Regions from separate parts of the Streptomyces sp. P9(2023) genome, predicted to be linked through region 1. Evidence: riboswitches for the same ligand, from Rfam matches in the RefSeq annotation. Region 1 holds a riboswitch; the other holds the start of a gene.
What was found. Region 1 has a riboswitch for thiamine pyrophosphate ahead of thiO (glycine oxidase ThiO). Riboswitches for the same ligand answer to the same signal wherever they lie in the genome.
Positions count from the first base shown of each region.

Region 2: another riboswitch for thiamine pyrophosphate. It lies ahead of Q5762_RS21825 (thiamine ABC transporter substrate-binding protein); the one in region 1 lies ahead of thiO (glycine oxidase ThiO).

Region 1 covers NZ_JAUPWM010000003.1:291,551-298,710, forward strand. Annotated here, with positions in the region: gene metF (methylenetetrahydrofolate reductase [NAD(P)H]) at 44-961, opposite strand; gene thiE (thiamine phosphate synthase) at 1,096-1,746, opposite strand; gene Q5762_RS06215 (Rv2175c family DNA-binding protein) at 1,838-2,203, opposite strand; gene Q5762_RS06220 (FAD-dependent oxidoreductase) at 2,246-3,460, opposite strand; gene Q5762_RS06225 (hypothetical protein) at 3,489-3,842, opposite strand; TPP riboswitch at 3,897-4,009, shown strand; gene thiO (glycine oxidase ThiO) at 4,007-5,164, shown strand; gene thiS (sulfur carrier protein ThiS) at 5,161-5,361, shown strand; gene Q5762_RS06240 (thiazole synthase) at 5,367-6,161, shown strand; gene pknB (Stk1 family PASTA domain-containing Ser/Thr kinase) at 6,264-7,160, shown strand, end outside.
Region 2 covers NZ_JAUPWM010000017.1:45,016-52,175, reverse strand. Annotated here, with positions in the region: gene Q5762_RS21835 (ABC transporter ATP-binding protein) at 1-557, opposite strand, end outside; gene Q5762_RS21830 (iron ABC transporter permease) at 557-2,188, opposite strand; gene Q5762_RS21825 (thiamine ABC transporter substrate-binding protein) at 2,236-3,315, opposite strand; TPP riboswitch at 3,402-3,509, opposite strand; gene rlmN (23S rRNA (adenine(2503)-C(2))-methyltransferase RlmN) at 3,539-4,645, opposite strand; gene Q5762_RS21815 (CsbD family protein) at 4,743-4,928, opposite strand; gene Q5762_RS21810 (MFS transporter) at 5,016-6,632, opposite strand; gene Q5762_RS21805 (phosphatidate cytidylyltransferase) at 6,809-7,160, opposite strand, start outside.

The DNA.
Region 1 (7,160 bases):
CTCTCCTACGGCCACCGCCTCGGGTCTGGGGCGGGTACGCCGGTCACGACTGCACGTGCAGTCCGAGATTCTCGTAGATCTCCAGCGTCGCGGTGGAGTTGTTCAGCGTGATGAAGTGCAGTCCGGGGACACCCTCGGAGAGCAGCCGCGCGCAGAACTCCGTCGCGAACTCGATGCCAATGGAGCGTACAGCGGCCGGATCGTCCTTGACGGCGAGGATGCGGTCTTTCACATCCGACGGGAAGAGAGCGTTGCTCAGCTGGGGCAGCCGGTCGAGGGTCTTCACGTTAACAACAGGCATGACTTCGGGGATGATCGGCGTCTCGCAGCCGGCCTTCACCACGCTGTCGCGCATCCGCAGGTAGTTCTCCGGGTCGAAGAACATCTGGGTGATCGCGTAGTCGGCGCCGGCCCGGCACTTGTCCACGAAGTGACGGATGTCCGTGTCCCAGTCGATGGAGCGCGGGTGCATCTCCGGGAAGGCGGCGACGCCGACGCAGAAGTCGCCGGACTCCTTGATCAGCCGGACCAGGTCGGCGGCGTACCGGACGCCCTCGGGGTGCTCGATCCACTCCCCCAGCGGGTCGCCCGGCGGGTCGCCGCGCAGCGCGAGCATGTTGCGGATGCCGGCGTCGGCGTACTGGCCGAGGACGTTGCGCAGCTCGGCGATCGAGTGGTCGACGGCGGTGAGGTGGGCGACGGGGGTGAGGGTGGTGTCGCCGGCGATCTTCTGGGTGGCCTTGACCGTGCCGCCGCGGGTGGAGCCGCCGGCGCCGTAGGTCACGGAGACGAAGCTCGGGCCGACCGCCTCGACCCGCCGCAGGGCGTTCCAGAGGCTCCGTTCGCCCTTCTCCGTCCGGGGCGCGAAGAACTCGAAGGAGTACGACGGCTTGCCGGAGGCGAGGATCTCGCGGACCGTGCGTGCGCGGTCCGAGCGGGTGGAAGCGGTACCAAGGGCCATACGGGCAGGTTAGACGGGGTGCTGCGGCCGACGAAGCGGTGTCCGAGTGATGGACACCGATTTGGACACCGGTGCGGACGCGGTTGCGGACACCGCGTCCGACAGCAGACGGTCACCGTCCGCTACACCGTCCGCTACGCCGTACGCTCGCGGACCCGCTTGGCCAGCCGGGCCGTGGCCGCGGCCGGGTCGTCGGCCTCGGTGATCGCCCGGACGACGACGATCCGGCGGGCGCCCGCGTCCAGGACCTCGTCGAGAGTGGTCTCGTCGATGCCGCCGATGGCGAACCAGGGCCGGTCCTGCTCCAGGGCGGCCGCGTACCGCACGAGGCCGAGGCCGGGGGCGTACCGGCCGGGCTTGGTGGGGGTGGGCCAGCAGGGGCCGGTGCAGAAGTAGTCCACGCCGGGCTCGGCGGCGGCCGCGTCCACCTCGGACTCGCCGTGGCAGGACCGGCCTATGAGCAGGTCCTCGCCGAGGATCGCCCGGGCGGCGGGCACCGGCAGGTCGCCCTGGCCCAGGTGCAGCACGTCGGAGCCGATCGCGTGGGCGACATCGGCCCGGTCGTTCACGGCGAGCAGCTTGCCGTGCCTGCGGCAGGCCTCGGCGAAGACGGCGAGGTGCTCCAGCTCCTCGCCGGCCTCCATGCCCTTGTCGCGCAGCTGCACGATGTCCACGCCGGAGGAGAGCACGGCGTCGAGGAAGGCGGGCAGGTCGCCCTGGCGCCTGCGGGCGTCCGTGCAGAGGTAGAGCCGGGCGTCGGCGAGCTGGGCGCGAGGCGTGGACATGGGTGGGATCCCCCCGTCGGTGCGGTGGCCCGAGGGGGCCGGGCGGACCCGGCCCCCAGGGGCCTCCTGTGGTGTCTTCGGTACGTGTGCGTCAGACGGCGAGCGCCTGGGCGCGGCGCTTCACCTCCGTGCCGCGATTCTCGCTGAGGGCCTGCGCGGGCGTGCCCGGCAGGCTCGGGTCGGGAGTGAAGAGCCACTCCAGCATCTCTTCGTCGGTGAAGCCGTCGTCCCTCAGGAGGGTCAGGGTCCCGGAGAGGCCCTTGACCACCTTGTCGCCGTCGATGAAGGCGGCGGGCACCTGAAGCGCCTTGTTCTCGCCGCGTCGTACGGCGATGAGCTGGCCCTCCTTGACCAGCTGCCGCACGCGCGTCACCTCGACATCGAGCATTTCCGCGATGTCGGGGAGGTAGAGCCAGGCGGGGACGAGAGCATCAGTTCTTGCGTCAATCTCGGTCACGGGACAAGCCTGCCATCCCGGACTGACAGTCGGTAGTCGGGCCTAGCCGACTGCCGCCTTCAGAGGGACGGAGGGGTCGGCGGCGCGCTCCGGATCGAGCCGGGCGGCCGACTCGATCAGCTTGCGGCCCTGGGTCAGGTCGCGGGGCCGGCCGACGGCGAGCAGGGCGACGAGGGCGCCGTCGCGCAGCCAGAGGACGGACCAGGCGGGATCGGCCGGGTCGCCCCGGCGGACCAGCTCGGCGGCTCCGGTGTGGTGTCCGGCGTACTGCACGAACCGGCCGAACTGCTCGGACCAGAAGTACGGCACCGGGTCGTAGACCTGGGGGGTCTCGCCGATGATGTCGGCCGCGACGGTACGGGGGCCCTGGAGGGCGTTGTCCCAGTGGTGGACCAGGAGCCGGGCGCCGTAACGGGCGGAGGGGAAGGAGGCGCAGTCGCCGACGGCGTACACGTCGGGCAGGGAGGTGCGCAGCCGGTCGTCGGCGGTGACGGAGCCGTCCTCGCCCAGGGCGATGCCTGAGCCGTCGAGCCAGCGGGTGGCGGGCCGGGCGCCGATGCCGACGACGACCGCGTCGGCGGGCAGCCGCCGACCGTCGGCGAGGACGACCGTGCCGGGTTCGACGCGGTCCACGCGCGCGTGGGTGAGGAGTTCGGCGCCGCTCTCCTCGTACCAGCGGGCCATCGGGGCGGCGACCTCGGCGGGCAGCGCGCCGGCGAGCGGCCGGTCGGCGGCCTCCACGACGGTGACCGCGCACCCCGCCTCGCGGGCGGCGGTGGCGAACTCGGCGCCGATCCAGCCGGCGCCGACCACGACGATGTCGTGGCGCCGCTCCAGGACGGGCTTGAGGCGGGCCGCGTCGTCCAGGGTGCGCAGCAGATGGACGCCGGGGACACCCTCGGTGCCGGGCAGGGTGACCGGTTCGGCGCCGGTGGCGAGGACCAGGACGTCGTACGGGACGGGTCCGGCCTCGGTGTCGATCTCGTGGGCGTCGGCGCGCAGGCCGGTGACGTCGAGGCCGAGGCGCAGGTCGATGGAGAGGGCCTCGAAGTCGACGTCGAAGGCGGAGTCCTCGGCCTTGCCGAGGAGGACCGCCTTGGACAGCGGCGGGCGGTCGTAGGGCTGGTGGGGCTCGGCCCCGATGAGGATGACGGGTCCGGTGAACCCCTGTTCGCGCAGGGCGACGGCGGTCTGTACCCCCGCCATCCCGGCGCCCACGACGACGACCCGCTGCTCTGCCTGCTTCTGCTCGCTCACCCGATCACCTTAACTTTCTGACGCACCGTCAGGAAGGCAGACAGTCAGGCAGCTGCTCCACGACGCTGGTGCCGGAGCCCTCCTGGGACTCCCATGCCCAGCTCTCCTCCAGCCGAACGCGCCCGTCCGGCAGCTCCGTCACGGTGGAGACACAGCACCCGGAAGATGTCGTTCCGTCCCGCTTCAGCTGTACGTAACGGAAGTCGAGCCGGTCCCCCGCGCGCGTGCCGACGAGAAACCCGCGCACCACGTCACCGCCCGCGTACTCGGCCCAGATCCGGCCGTCCTCCTCGTGGTACGTGAACCGGGTCCGCGTCCCGACCTGTCCGGGGGCCTGGTCGGCGACGGGGGCGAGGGTCAGACCGTCGAGAGATCGCGCCACGGTGAAGGCTCCCTTACTGGGCGTCGGAGGCGAGGGTTAGGCTGGCCGTCAACGTAGAGCACTCGCGGGAGCCCGGACGCACCGGGCTGAGAGGGAGGCTGGCCGGCCTCCGACCGTACGAACCTGATCCGGGTCATGCCGGCGAAGGGAGGGGCTGGACGCCCATGTCGCGTACATCCGACGTCCTCGTCATCGGGGGCGGAATCATCGGCCTGGTCACGGCCTGGCGGTCCGCGCAACGCGGGCTGCGCACCACGGTCGTGGACCCCGAGCCGGGCGGCGGGGCCGCCCGGGTGGCGGCCGGGATGCTGGCCGCCGTCACCGAACTCCACTACGGCGAGGAGACCCTGCTCGCCCTCAACCTCGCATCCGCGCGCCGCTATCCCGCGTTCGTCGCCGAACTCCAGGACGCCACGGGCCACGACGTCGGCTACCGCGCCTGCGGCACGCTCGCGGTCGCGCTCGACGCCGACGACCGCGCCCATCTGCGCGATCTGCACGCCCTGCAGATCCGCTCCGGCCTGGAGTCGGAGTGGCTCAGCGGGCGCGAATGCCGCCGTCTCGAACCGATGCTGGCGCCGGGGGTGCGCGGCGGACTGCGGGTCGACGGCGACCACCAGGTCGACCCGCGCCGGCTCGCCGCCGCCCTGGTCACCGCGTGCGAACGGGCCGGGGTGGTCTTCCACCGGGGCCTCGCCGAGCGGCTGACGACGGTACGGGACCGGGCCACCGGCGTCGCCGTCGCGGACGGCGGCCCGCTGGCGGCGGACCAGGTCGTCCTTGCCACCGGCAGCCTCAGCGGCCGGCTCGCGGGCGTACCGCCGGAGGTCCTGCCTCCGGTACGTCCCGTCAAGGGACAGGTGCTGCGGCTCACCGTGCCACCCGCGTACGCGCCGTTCCTGTCCCGGACCGTCCGGGCGGTCGTGCGCGGCAGCCACGTCTATCTGGTGCCGCGCGAGAACGGCGAGCTGGTGGTCGGCGCGACCAGCGAGGAGCTGGGCTGGGACACCACCGTCACGGCGGGCGGGGTGTACGAGCTGCTCCGCGACGCCCACGAGCTCGTCCCCGGCCTCACCGAGCTGCCACTCACCGAGACGCTGGCCGGCCTGCGCCCGGGGTCGCCGGACAACGCCCCGCTGCTCGGCCCGACCGCGCTCGACGGCCTCCGTCTGGCCACCGGGCACTACCGCAACGGCGTCCTGCTCACCCCGGTCACCGGCGACGTCATGGCCGAGTTCCTCACCACCGGCGTGCTTCCGGACGAGGCCCGCCCCTTCACTCCCCGCCGCTTCTCCCCCGTACGTCAGGAGCAGCCCGCATGAACGTCTCCGTCAACGGCGAGGCCCGCGTCCTCGCCGCGCCCACGACCCTCGACGCCCTGGTCACGACCTTGACCGCCGCGCCCTCCGGCGTTGCGGCGGCCGTCAACGAGACCGTCGTACCGCGCAGCCAGTGGTCCGCGACCGTCCTCGGCGAGGGCGACCGGGTCGAGGTCCTCACCGCCGTGCAGGGGGGCTGAGCGCCATGTCCGACGACACCTTCCTCCTCGGCGGTACGGAGTTCGCCTCCCGGCTCATCCTGGGCACGGGCGGGGCCCCGAGCCTGGACATCCTCGAACGCTCGCTGGCCGTCAGCGGCACGGAGCTGACGACCGTCGCCATGCGGCGCCTCGACCCGACCGTGCGGGGCTCGGTCCTCTCCGTCCTGGAGCGGCTCTCGATCCGCGTCCTGCCGAACACGGCGGGCTGCTTCACGGCGGGCGAGGCGATCCTGACCGCCCGCCTGGCCCGGGAGGCGCTCGGCACCGACTGGATCAAGCTGGAGGTCATCGCCGACGAGCGGACCCTGCTGCCGGACCCGATCGAGACGCTCGACGCGGCGGAGACGCTGGTGGACGACGGTTTCGTCGTCCTGCCGTACACCAACGACGACCCGGTCCTCGCGCGGAAGCTGGAGGACGTGGGGTGCGCGGCGATCATGCCGCTCGGCTCCCCGATCGGCTCCGGGCTCGGGATCCGCAACCCGCACAACTTCCAGCTGATCGTCGAGCGCGCGGGCGTGCCGGTGATCCTGGACGCGGGCGCCGGGACGGCCTCGGACGTCGCGCTGGCGATGGAGCTGGGCTGCTCGGCGGTCATGCTCGCCTCCGCGGTGACCCGGGCCCAGGACCCGGTGCTGATGGCGGAGGGGATGCGGCACGCGGTGGAGGCGGGCCGCCTCGCCCACCGGGCGGGCCGGATCCCCCGCCGCCACTTCGCCGAGGCCTCCTCCCCGACGGACGGCCGAGCGACTCTGGACCCGGAACGCCCGGCGTTCTGAGCCAGGCTCCGGTCACGCCGAGGCCGTGCGTCGCGTCACAGGTGTGCAGCGGTCGGGGCCGGTGGGGACGGGGTGTCCTCACCGGCTCGTAAACTCGTGGCCGTGGACACGACCCTTCAGGACCCCCTCGTCGGGCAGCTGCTCGACGGCCGCTACCGCGTCGACGCGCGCATCGCCGTCGGCGGGATGGCCACGGTCTACCGGGCCGTCGACACCCGCCTCGACCGGGTGCTCGCGCTCAAGGTGATGCACCCGGCCCTCGCCACCGACGCCGCGTTCGTCGAGCGGTTCATCCGCGAGGCCAAGTCCGTCGCCCGGCTCTCGCACCCCAACGTGGTCGGGGTCTTCGACCAGGGCGCGGACGGCGCGTACGTCTACCTCGCGATGGAGTACGTCGCCGGGTGCACGCTCCGCGACGTGCTGCGCGAGCGCGGGGCGCTCCGCCCGCGCGCCGCGCTCGACATCCTGGAGCCGGTGCTCGCCGCACTGGGCGCCGCGCACCGGGCCGGGTTCGTGCACCGGGACATGAAGCCGGAGAACGTCCTGATAGGGGACGACGGCCGGGTGAAGGTCGCCGACTTCGGTCTCGTCCGGGCGGTCGGCTCCGCCACGAACACCACGGGCTCCGTCCTGGGCACCGTCTCCTACCTGGCACCGGAGCAGATCGAGCACGGCACCGCGGACACCCGCGCCGACGTGTACGCCTGCGGTGTCGTCCTGTACGAGATGCTCACCGGCGGCAAGCCGCACACCGGGGACACCCCCGCCCAGGTCCTCTACCAGCACCTGAACACCGACGTTCCGGCCCCCTCGGCGGCCGTGCCCGGCCTCGCCCTCGAACTGGACGAGCTGGTGGCGACCGCCACCGCCCGGAACCCCGAGATCCGCCCGCACGACGCGGTCGCGCTCCTCGCACAGGCCCGGGAGGCCCGGGCGAGGCTCGGGGACGCGCAGCTGGACGCCGTACCGCCGCAGGCGCACGCCGAGGACCGTACGGGG
Region 2 (7,160 bases), on a different contig from region 1:
AGCACCGTCGTACCCAACCGCCGGAACAGACCGCGCAGTTCGACCACCAGCCGCTCCCGCAGACCGCGGTCCAGCTGCCCGAGCGGCTCGTCCAGCATCAGCAGCCGCGGCCGCGGGGCGAGCGCGCGGGCGAGCGCCACCCGCTGCTGCTCGCCGCCGGAGAGCGAGGCGACGGCCCGCCCGGCGGCCCCGGAAAGGCCGACCAGCTCCAGCAACTCCCGTACCCGCTCGTCCCGTTCGGCCTTCGCGACGCCGTGCATCCGCAGCCCGAAGCCGACGTTGCCACCCACGTCCCGCTGCGGGAAGAGCTGGTGGTCCTGGAACATCAGGCCGACCCCGCGCCGGTGCACCGGCACCCCGGCCTGGTCCGCGCCGTCGAGCAGGACCCGTCCGCCGTCGAGCGCCTGGAGCCCGGCGACGGCCCGCAGCATGGTGGACTTGCCGCTGCCGCTCGGCCCGAGCACGCACACGATCTCGTGGTCGGCCACCGCCAGGTCCACGGAGTCGAGCACGGCCCGATCCCCGAACCGTACGGTCGCGTCCTCGACGCGCAGCATCAGAACTCCCCCGAGGTGGTGCGGTCGACACGGAGCCGTTCCAGAAGCAGCAGGGACACCGCGCACACCACCATCAGAATCGTTGAAAGGGCCATGGCCTGGCCGTAGTTGAGCTCACCTGGCCGGCCGAGCAGCCGGGCGACCGCGACCGGCAGGGTCGGGTTGTCGGGCCGGGCGATGAAGACCGTCGCGCCGAACTCGCCCAGGGAGACGGCGAAGGCGAACCCGGCCGCGATGAGCACCGCGCGCCGCACCAGCGGCAGATCGACCTCCCGCCAGGCCCGCAGCGGCGAGGCGCCGAGCACGGCCGCCGCCTCCCGCAGCCGTTCGTCCACCGCCCGCAGGACGGGCAGCATCGTCCGTACGACGAAGGGGACACCGACCAGTGCCTGCGCGAGCGGGACGAGGATCCAGCTCGCCCGCAGGTCGAACGGCGGCTCGTCGAGCGTGATCAGGAAGCCGAAGCCGACGGTCACGGCCGACACCCCGAGCGGCAGCATCAGCAGCGCGTCGAAGCCGCGCACGAGCCGTCCCGCCCGCCGCGTCAGAGCGGCCGCCGCGAGCCCGCCGATGAGGAGGGCGAGGGCGGTGGCGACGACGGCGTACCGGAGCGAGTTCGCGATGGTGTCGACCATCGGGACGAGGAAGGTACCGGAGGGGTCGACGGACTGGAGGGCCCGGTAGTAGTCGAGGCCGTACCCGTCCGAGGTGGCGAAGGACCGTTCGACGAGGACGGCGAGCGGCAGCACGAGCAGCAGCACGATCGACACGAGGACGCCCGCGAAGAGCGCCCACGCGCCGATCCCCCGGGGCCGCCGCGCGGTCTGCTCGGGCGGGACGAGCTTCAGGGCCGTCTCCCGCCGCCGTACCGTCCGGGCGTGCACGGCGAGGACGACGCCGACGGCCACGAACTGGACGATCGTCAGGACGGCGGCCGTCGTCAGGTCGAAACGGTCGACCGTCTGCCGGTAGATCTCCGTCTCCAGAGTGGAGTACGCCGGTCCGCCGAGGATCTGGACGACGGCGAAGGAGCCGGCGGTGAAGAGGAACACCATCAGCGCGGCTGCGGCGACGGCCGGGGCGAGCGCAGGCAGGGTCACCTTCCGCCAGGCGGTGAACCGGGAGGCGCCGAGGACCCGGGCGGCCTCCTCCTGGCGAGGGTCGAGCTGCGCCCACAGACCGCCGACGGTCCTGACGACGACGGCGTAGTTGAAGAAGACATGGGCCAGGAGGATGGCCCAGACGGTGGTGTCCAGCCGGACGCCCCACAGTTCGTCGAGGAGCCCGCCGCGCCCGACGAGCGCCAGGAACGCCGTGCCGACCATGACGGTCGGCATCACGAACGGCACGGTGACGACTGCGCGCAGCAGCCCCTTGCCGGGGAAGTCGAAACGCGCGAAGACGTACGCGCCGGGCAGCGCGATCAGCAGGGTCAGCGCGGTGGAGGCGAGTGCCTGCCACAGGGTGAACCAGAGGACGTCGAGGATCTCCGGCCGGCTCAGCGTCTCGCCGAACCGGCCGAACTCCCATGCCCCGTCGGGCCGCAGCCCGCGCTCGACGATCGAGGCGACGGGCCAGGCGAAGAAGAGCGCGAAGAAGGCGACGGGCACGACCATCAGGCCGAGCCGCACCACGCTTCCCCGCACGCCTCGTCGGCCACCGGCATGACGCTCGGGGGCTACTTCAGAACGGTCGAGGACCACGACTGGATCCACTGGTCACGCTTCTCGGCGATCTTCTCGGGCGCCATGGTCTGCGGCTTCTCGATCGTCACGCCGTGCTTCGTGAACAGCTCGGGCAGCTGGGCGCCCTTGGTCACCGGGTTGACGAACATCTGGAGCGGCATGTCCTCCTGGAACTTCTTGGAGATCAGGAAGTCGATCAGCGCCTTGCCGCCCTCGGGGTTCTTCGCCCCGTTCAGCAGCCCGGCGAACTCGATCTGCCGGAAGCAGGTGCCGGTGGAGACCCCGGTCGGAGCCTCCTTCGGCTGCGGCTCGGCGTAGAGGACCTCGACCGGCGGGCTGGAGGCGTACGAGACGACCAGCGGCCGGTCCCCCTTGGCCTGCTTGCCGCCGGCCGAGCCCGAGAACTCCTGGTTGTAGGCGAGCTCCCAGCTGTCGACGGTCTTCACGCCGTTGGCCTTGAGCTTCTCCCAGTAGCCCTGCCAGCCGTCGTCGCCGTACTGCGCGGCGGTGCCGAGGAGGAAGCCGAGGCCCGGGGAGGACTTCTCGGGGTTCTCGACCACGAGCAGGTTCTTGTACTCCGGCTTGGCCAGGTCGTCGAAGGTCTGCGGGGGCGCGAGCTTCTTGTCGGCGAAGTACTTCTTGTCGTAGTTGACGCAGATGTCGCCGGTGTCGATCGGGGTGACCCGGTGCTCCTTGTCGAGCTTGACCTCGGGCAGCACCAGATCCAGCCCCTTCGCCTCGTACGGGACGAAGATCCCGTTGTCGAGCGCGCGGGAGAGCAGGGTGTTGTCGACGCCGAAGAAGACGTCGCCCTGCGGGGAGCCCTTGGTCAGGATCTCCTTGTTGACGGCCACGCCGGCGTCGCCGCTCTTCAGCACCTTGACCGTGAAGCCGGTCTGCTTGGTGAACTCCGCCAGGACCTCCTTCGAGGCGTTGAAGGAGTCGTGGCTGACGAGCGTCACGGTCTTGGGCGCGGGCGCGTCGGACTTGCCCGCCGCGCCTCTGACGTCCTCGGTGCCGCAGGCGGCGAGGGTCGTGACGCCCAGCGCTGCGGCGATCGCCGCGGCGGCCATCTTCTTGGTGCTCACTGAAATTCCTCCTGGGTGTGACCAGGAAGAGACGCGGCCCTGCCCACCGCAAGGTGGGCAGGGCGCAACAGCTCGAGTTGCGACCGAACTTCCTACCCAGAATGACCTGGGCGAGGTTCAGAGGGTCTGCGGTCCGATGACCGCACTCTCAGCGCTGTGGCGCTCCCCTGTCGGAATATGGAGATGTGTTCGAGCACAGACTACAAGGTCAGCGCTCCGAGGCCGCCAGCTGTCCACAGGCACCGTCGATCTCCTGACCGCGGGTGTCACGGACGGTGACCGGGACACCGTGGGCGGCGATGGCCGCGACGAAGGCCTTCTCGTCCTCGGGCCGGGACGCGGTCCACTTCGAGCCGGGCGTCGGGTTCAGCGGAATCAGGTTCACGTGCACCCGCTTCCCCTTCAGCAGCCGCCCGAGCAGGTCACCGCGCCAGGCCTGGTCGTTGATGTCGCGGATCAGGGCGTACTCGATGGAGATCCGGCGGCCGGACTTCTCCGCGTACTCCCATGCGGCGTCAAGGACCTCCCGGACCTTCCAGCGCGTGTTGACGGGCACGAGGGTGTCGCGCAGCTCGTCGTCGGGCGCGTGCAGCGAGACGGCGAGGCGGCACTTGAAGCCCTCGTCGGCGAAGCGCAGCATCGCGGGCACCAGGCCGACGGTGGAGACGGTGATCCCGCGCTGCGAGAGGCCGAGACCGTCCGGCTCGGGGTCGGTGAGCCGGCGGACGGCGCCGACGACCCGCTTGTAGTTGGCGAGCGGCTCGCCCATGCCCATGAAGACGATGTTGGAGAGCCGCGCCGGCCCCCCGGGCACCTCGCCGTCGCGCAGGGCGCGCATGCCGTCGACGATCTGGTGCACGATCTCGGCGGTCGACAGGTTCCGGTCGAGCCCGGCCTGCCCGGTGGCGCAGAACGGGCAGTTCATCCCGCAGCCTGCCTGCGACGAGATGCACATGGTGACCCGGTCCGGGTACCGCATGAGCACGGACTCGACGAGCGTGCCGTCGTGCAGCTTCCACAGGGTCTTACGGGTGGTGTCCTCGTCGCACGAGATGTGCCGGACCACGGACATCAGGTCGGGCAGCAGCTCCCCCTGCAGCTTCTCGCGCGAGGAGGCGGGGATGTCGGTCCACTCGGCGGGGTCGTGGGCGTACCGCGCGAAGTAGTGCGTGGACAGCTGCTTGGCGCGGAACGGCTTCTCGCCGATCGCGGCGACGGCCTCCTTGCGCTCGGCGGGCGTGAGGTCGGCAAGGTGCCGCGGCGGCTTCTTGGCTCCGCGGGGCGCGACGAAAGTGAGTTCTCCGGGCTTCGGCATGGTTCTACCAGTGTCGCAGACGGATCCCGGTGGCCCGGGCCCGTGGCCGGCCGCCGCGTGGAGTGGCGAGGGAGCGGGGCCACGCGGCCGCCGTGTGTCATGAGCGGTCGCGCTTGAGGGAGTCCTTGATGCCCTCGGCGTGCTCGCGGACGCTCTTCGCCGTGTCTCGGATCTTGCTCTTGACCTGGTCGGTCCTGCCCTCGGTCTCCACTCGCTCGTTGCCGGTGATCTTTCCGGTGACTTCCTTGAGTTTGCCCTTGGCCTTGTCCATGGCGCTGCTCATGCCGTGATCCCTCCTCGGCTGATCTGCTGCACGTCCACGCTAGGCCCGCGCGGGCCGGGGCGCCTGCCGGCGTGTGGGCGGCCGCCGTCAGGGACCTGGTCGGCCCGGCTGGTTCCGGGGGATCCGCTGGGTGAAGAACAGCGCCAGGAGGGAGGCGAGCGCGAGGATCGCGAGGGCCGCGCGCAGGCCGTCGAGCCTGGCCTCGGCGTTCGCGTCCAGGGCTGCCTCGGTCGCCTCCGGGCTCGTACCCGCGGTGTCGAGGGCCGTCTCGAGCTGGGCGTCCGAGAGGAAGGGCACCCCGCTCGCGAGTTCGACGGTGGCCTGGTTCTTGACCTCGGCGGGAATCGCCGCGTTCTGCTCGACACTGGCCAGGAAGGAGGACGTGAGCGCGGCGATCAGGAGCGAGCCGGCCAGCGCCGTGCCGATCGAGGCGCCCAGGTTGGTGACGGCGTTCTGGACGCCGCCGACCTCCGCGGTCTGCCGCTCCGGTACCGCGGAGACGGTGACCGACCCGAGCTGGGAGGCCAGCGCGCCCATGCCGAGTCCGATCAGCAGCAGAGGGAGGGTGACGATCTCGGCTCCGGCGTCCAGGTCGAGCGCCGCCATCAGGGCGATCGCGCCCGCGAGCAGCGCGAGCACCCCGAGCCGCACCACCCGCCGCGGGGAGACGTCCGGGAGGAAGCGCGGGATCAGGATCGCGGCTGCGAGCAGCGTCATCGACAGCGGCAGGATGCGGGCCCCTGTCGCAAGCGCGGACAGCCCCAGGGCGATGGACAGGTAGAGCGGTACGACGAAGAAGACGCCCATCTGTACGAGGTACTGGAAGAAGAACATCGTCAGACCGCCGGTGAGCTGCTTGTTCCGCAGCATGGCCGGGTCGACCAGCGGTTCCCTGCCGCGTTCCACGAGCCGGGCCTCCCAGCGGAGGAAGAGCCAGACCAGGAACAGGCCCGCCAGCATCAGCCACACCGTCATCGAGACACCCAGCCACGACGGCGCGTCCGGCTTCGGCCTGAACCAGCCCCACTCGCCCGAGCGGAGAACTCCGTAGACGAAGACCCCGAGGCCGCCGGCGGAGAGGAGTGCGCCCCCGAGGTCGATGCGCGGGCGTTCCTCGCTGATCGTGTCGGCGATGCGGCGGGCGAACACCAGGATGACGAGCACCACCACGACCTCGCCGGCGAAGACCCAGCGCCAGGAGAAGTACGTCGTGGCCAGGCCCCCGATGAGCGGCCCGAGCGCGATGGCGACGGCCCCCGCGGCCGCCACGATGCCGTACGCCCCCGCGCGGCGTTCGGCGGTGAAGTTGCCGGCCACGAGTCCCACGATCGCGGGCAGGATCAGCGCCGCTCCGACCCCTTCGAGGAACGACCAGCCGAGCAGCAGCACGGGGAGGTTCGGTGCCAGCGCCGTGACGAGGGAGCCGCAGCCGTACACGGCGCAGCCGATCATGAACGCGCGTCTGCGGCCGATCAGCACCCCGACCTTGCCCCCGGGGATCATCAGCATCGCCATCACCAGGGTGTACGCGGTGATGGCGCCCTGGATCCCGGTCACCGTCGTCCCCACGTCGTCGGCCACCGCCGCGATCGAGACGTTCATGACGGAGCTGTCCAGGGCCATCAGGAACTGACCGGCAGCGAGCGTCAGCAGTACCGACCGCGCCCCCGGCCGCACCCCGGCAGTGCCACCCCTGTCTGTCATGGGCGCATCGTGCCAGCCGCCCCCGTCGTGGACGGTCGACCCGCCGTGGGGGTCAGCCACCTGGCGGGCGCGAGCGGGGCCGAGGCCGGGGAAGCAGAAGGGGCCGAGGAGCCGGGGAAGCGGAAGGGCCCGCCGTCCGGTGTGGACGGCGGGCCCTTCACGTAAAAGCGTGCGGCTCAGGTCGTGCCGACGAAGACCACGAGCAGGAGCCAGACCACCGGGGCCGTCGGGAGCAGGGAGTCCAGCCGGTCCATGATGCCGCCGTGGCCCGGCAGCAGGGTGCCCATGTCCTTGATGCCGAGGTCGCGCTTGATCATCGACTCGCCGAGGTCGCCGAGCGTCGCGCTCGCCGCCACCGCGAGGCCGAGCAGCAGGCCCTGCCACCAGGTGCCGTCGTCGATCAGGAACTCCATGCACAGCGCGCCCGCCGCCATCGCGAACGTCACCGCTCCGAGCAGGCCCTCGCGGGTCTTGCCGGGGCTGATCCGCGGTGCCAGCTTGTGCTTGCCGAAGCGCCAGCCGATCGCG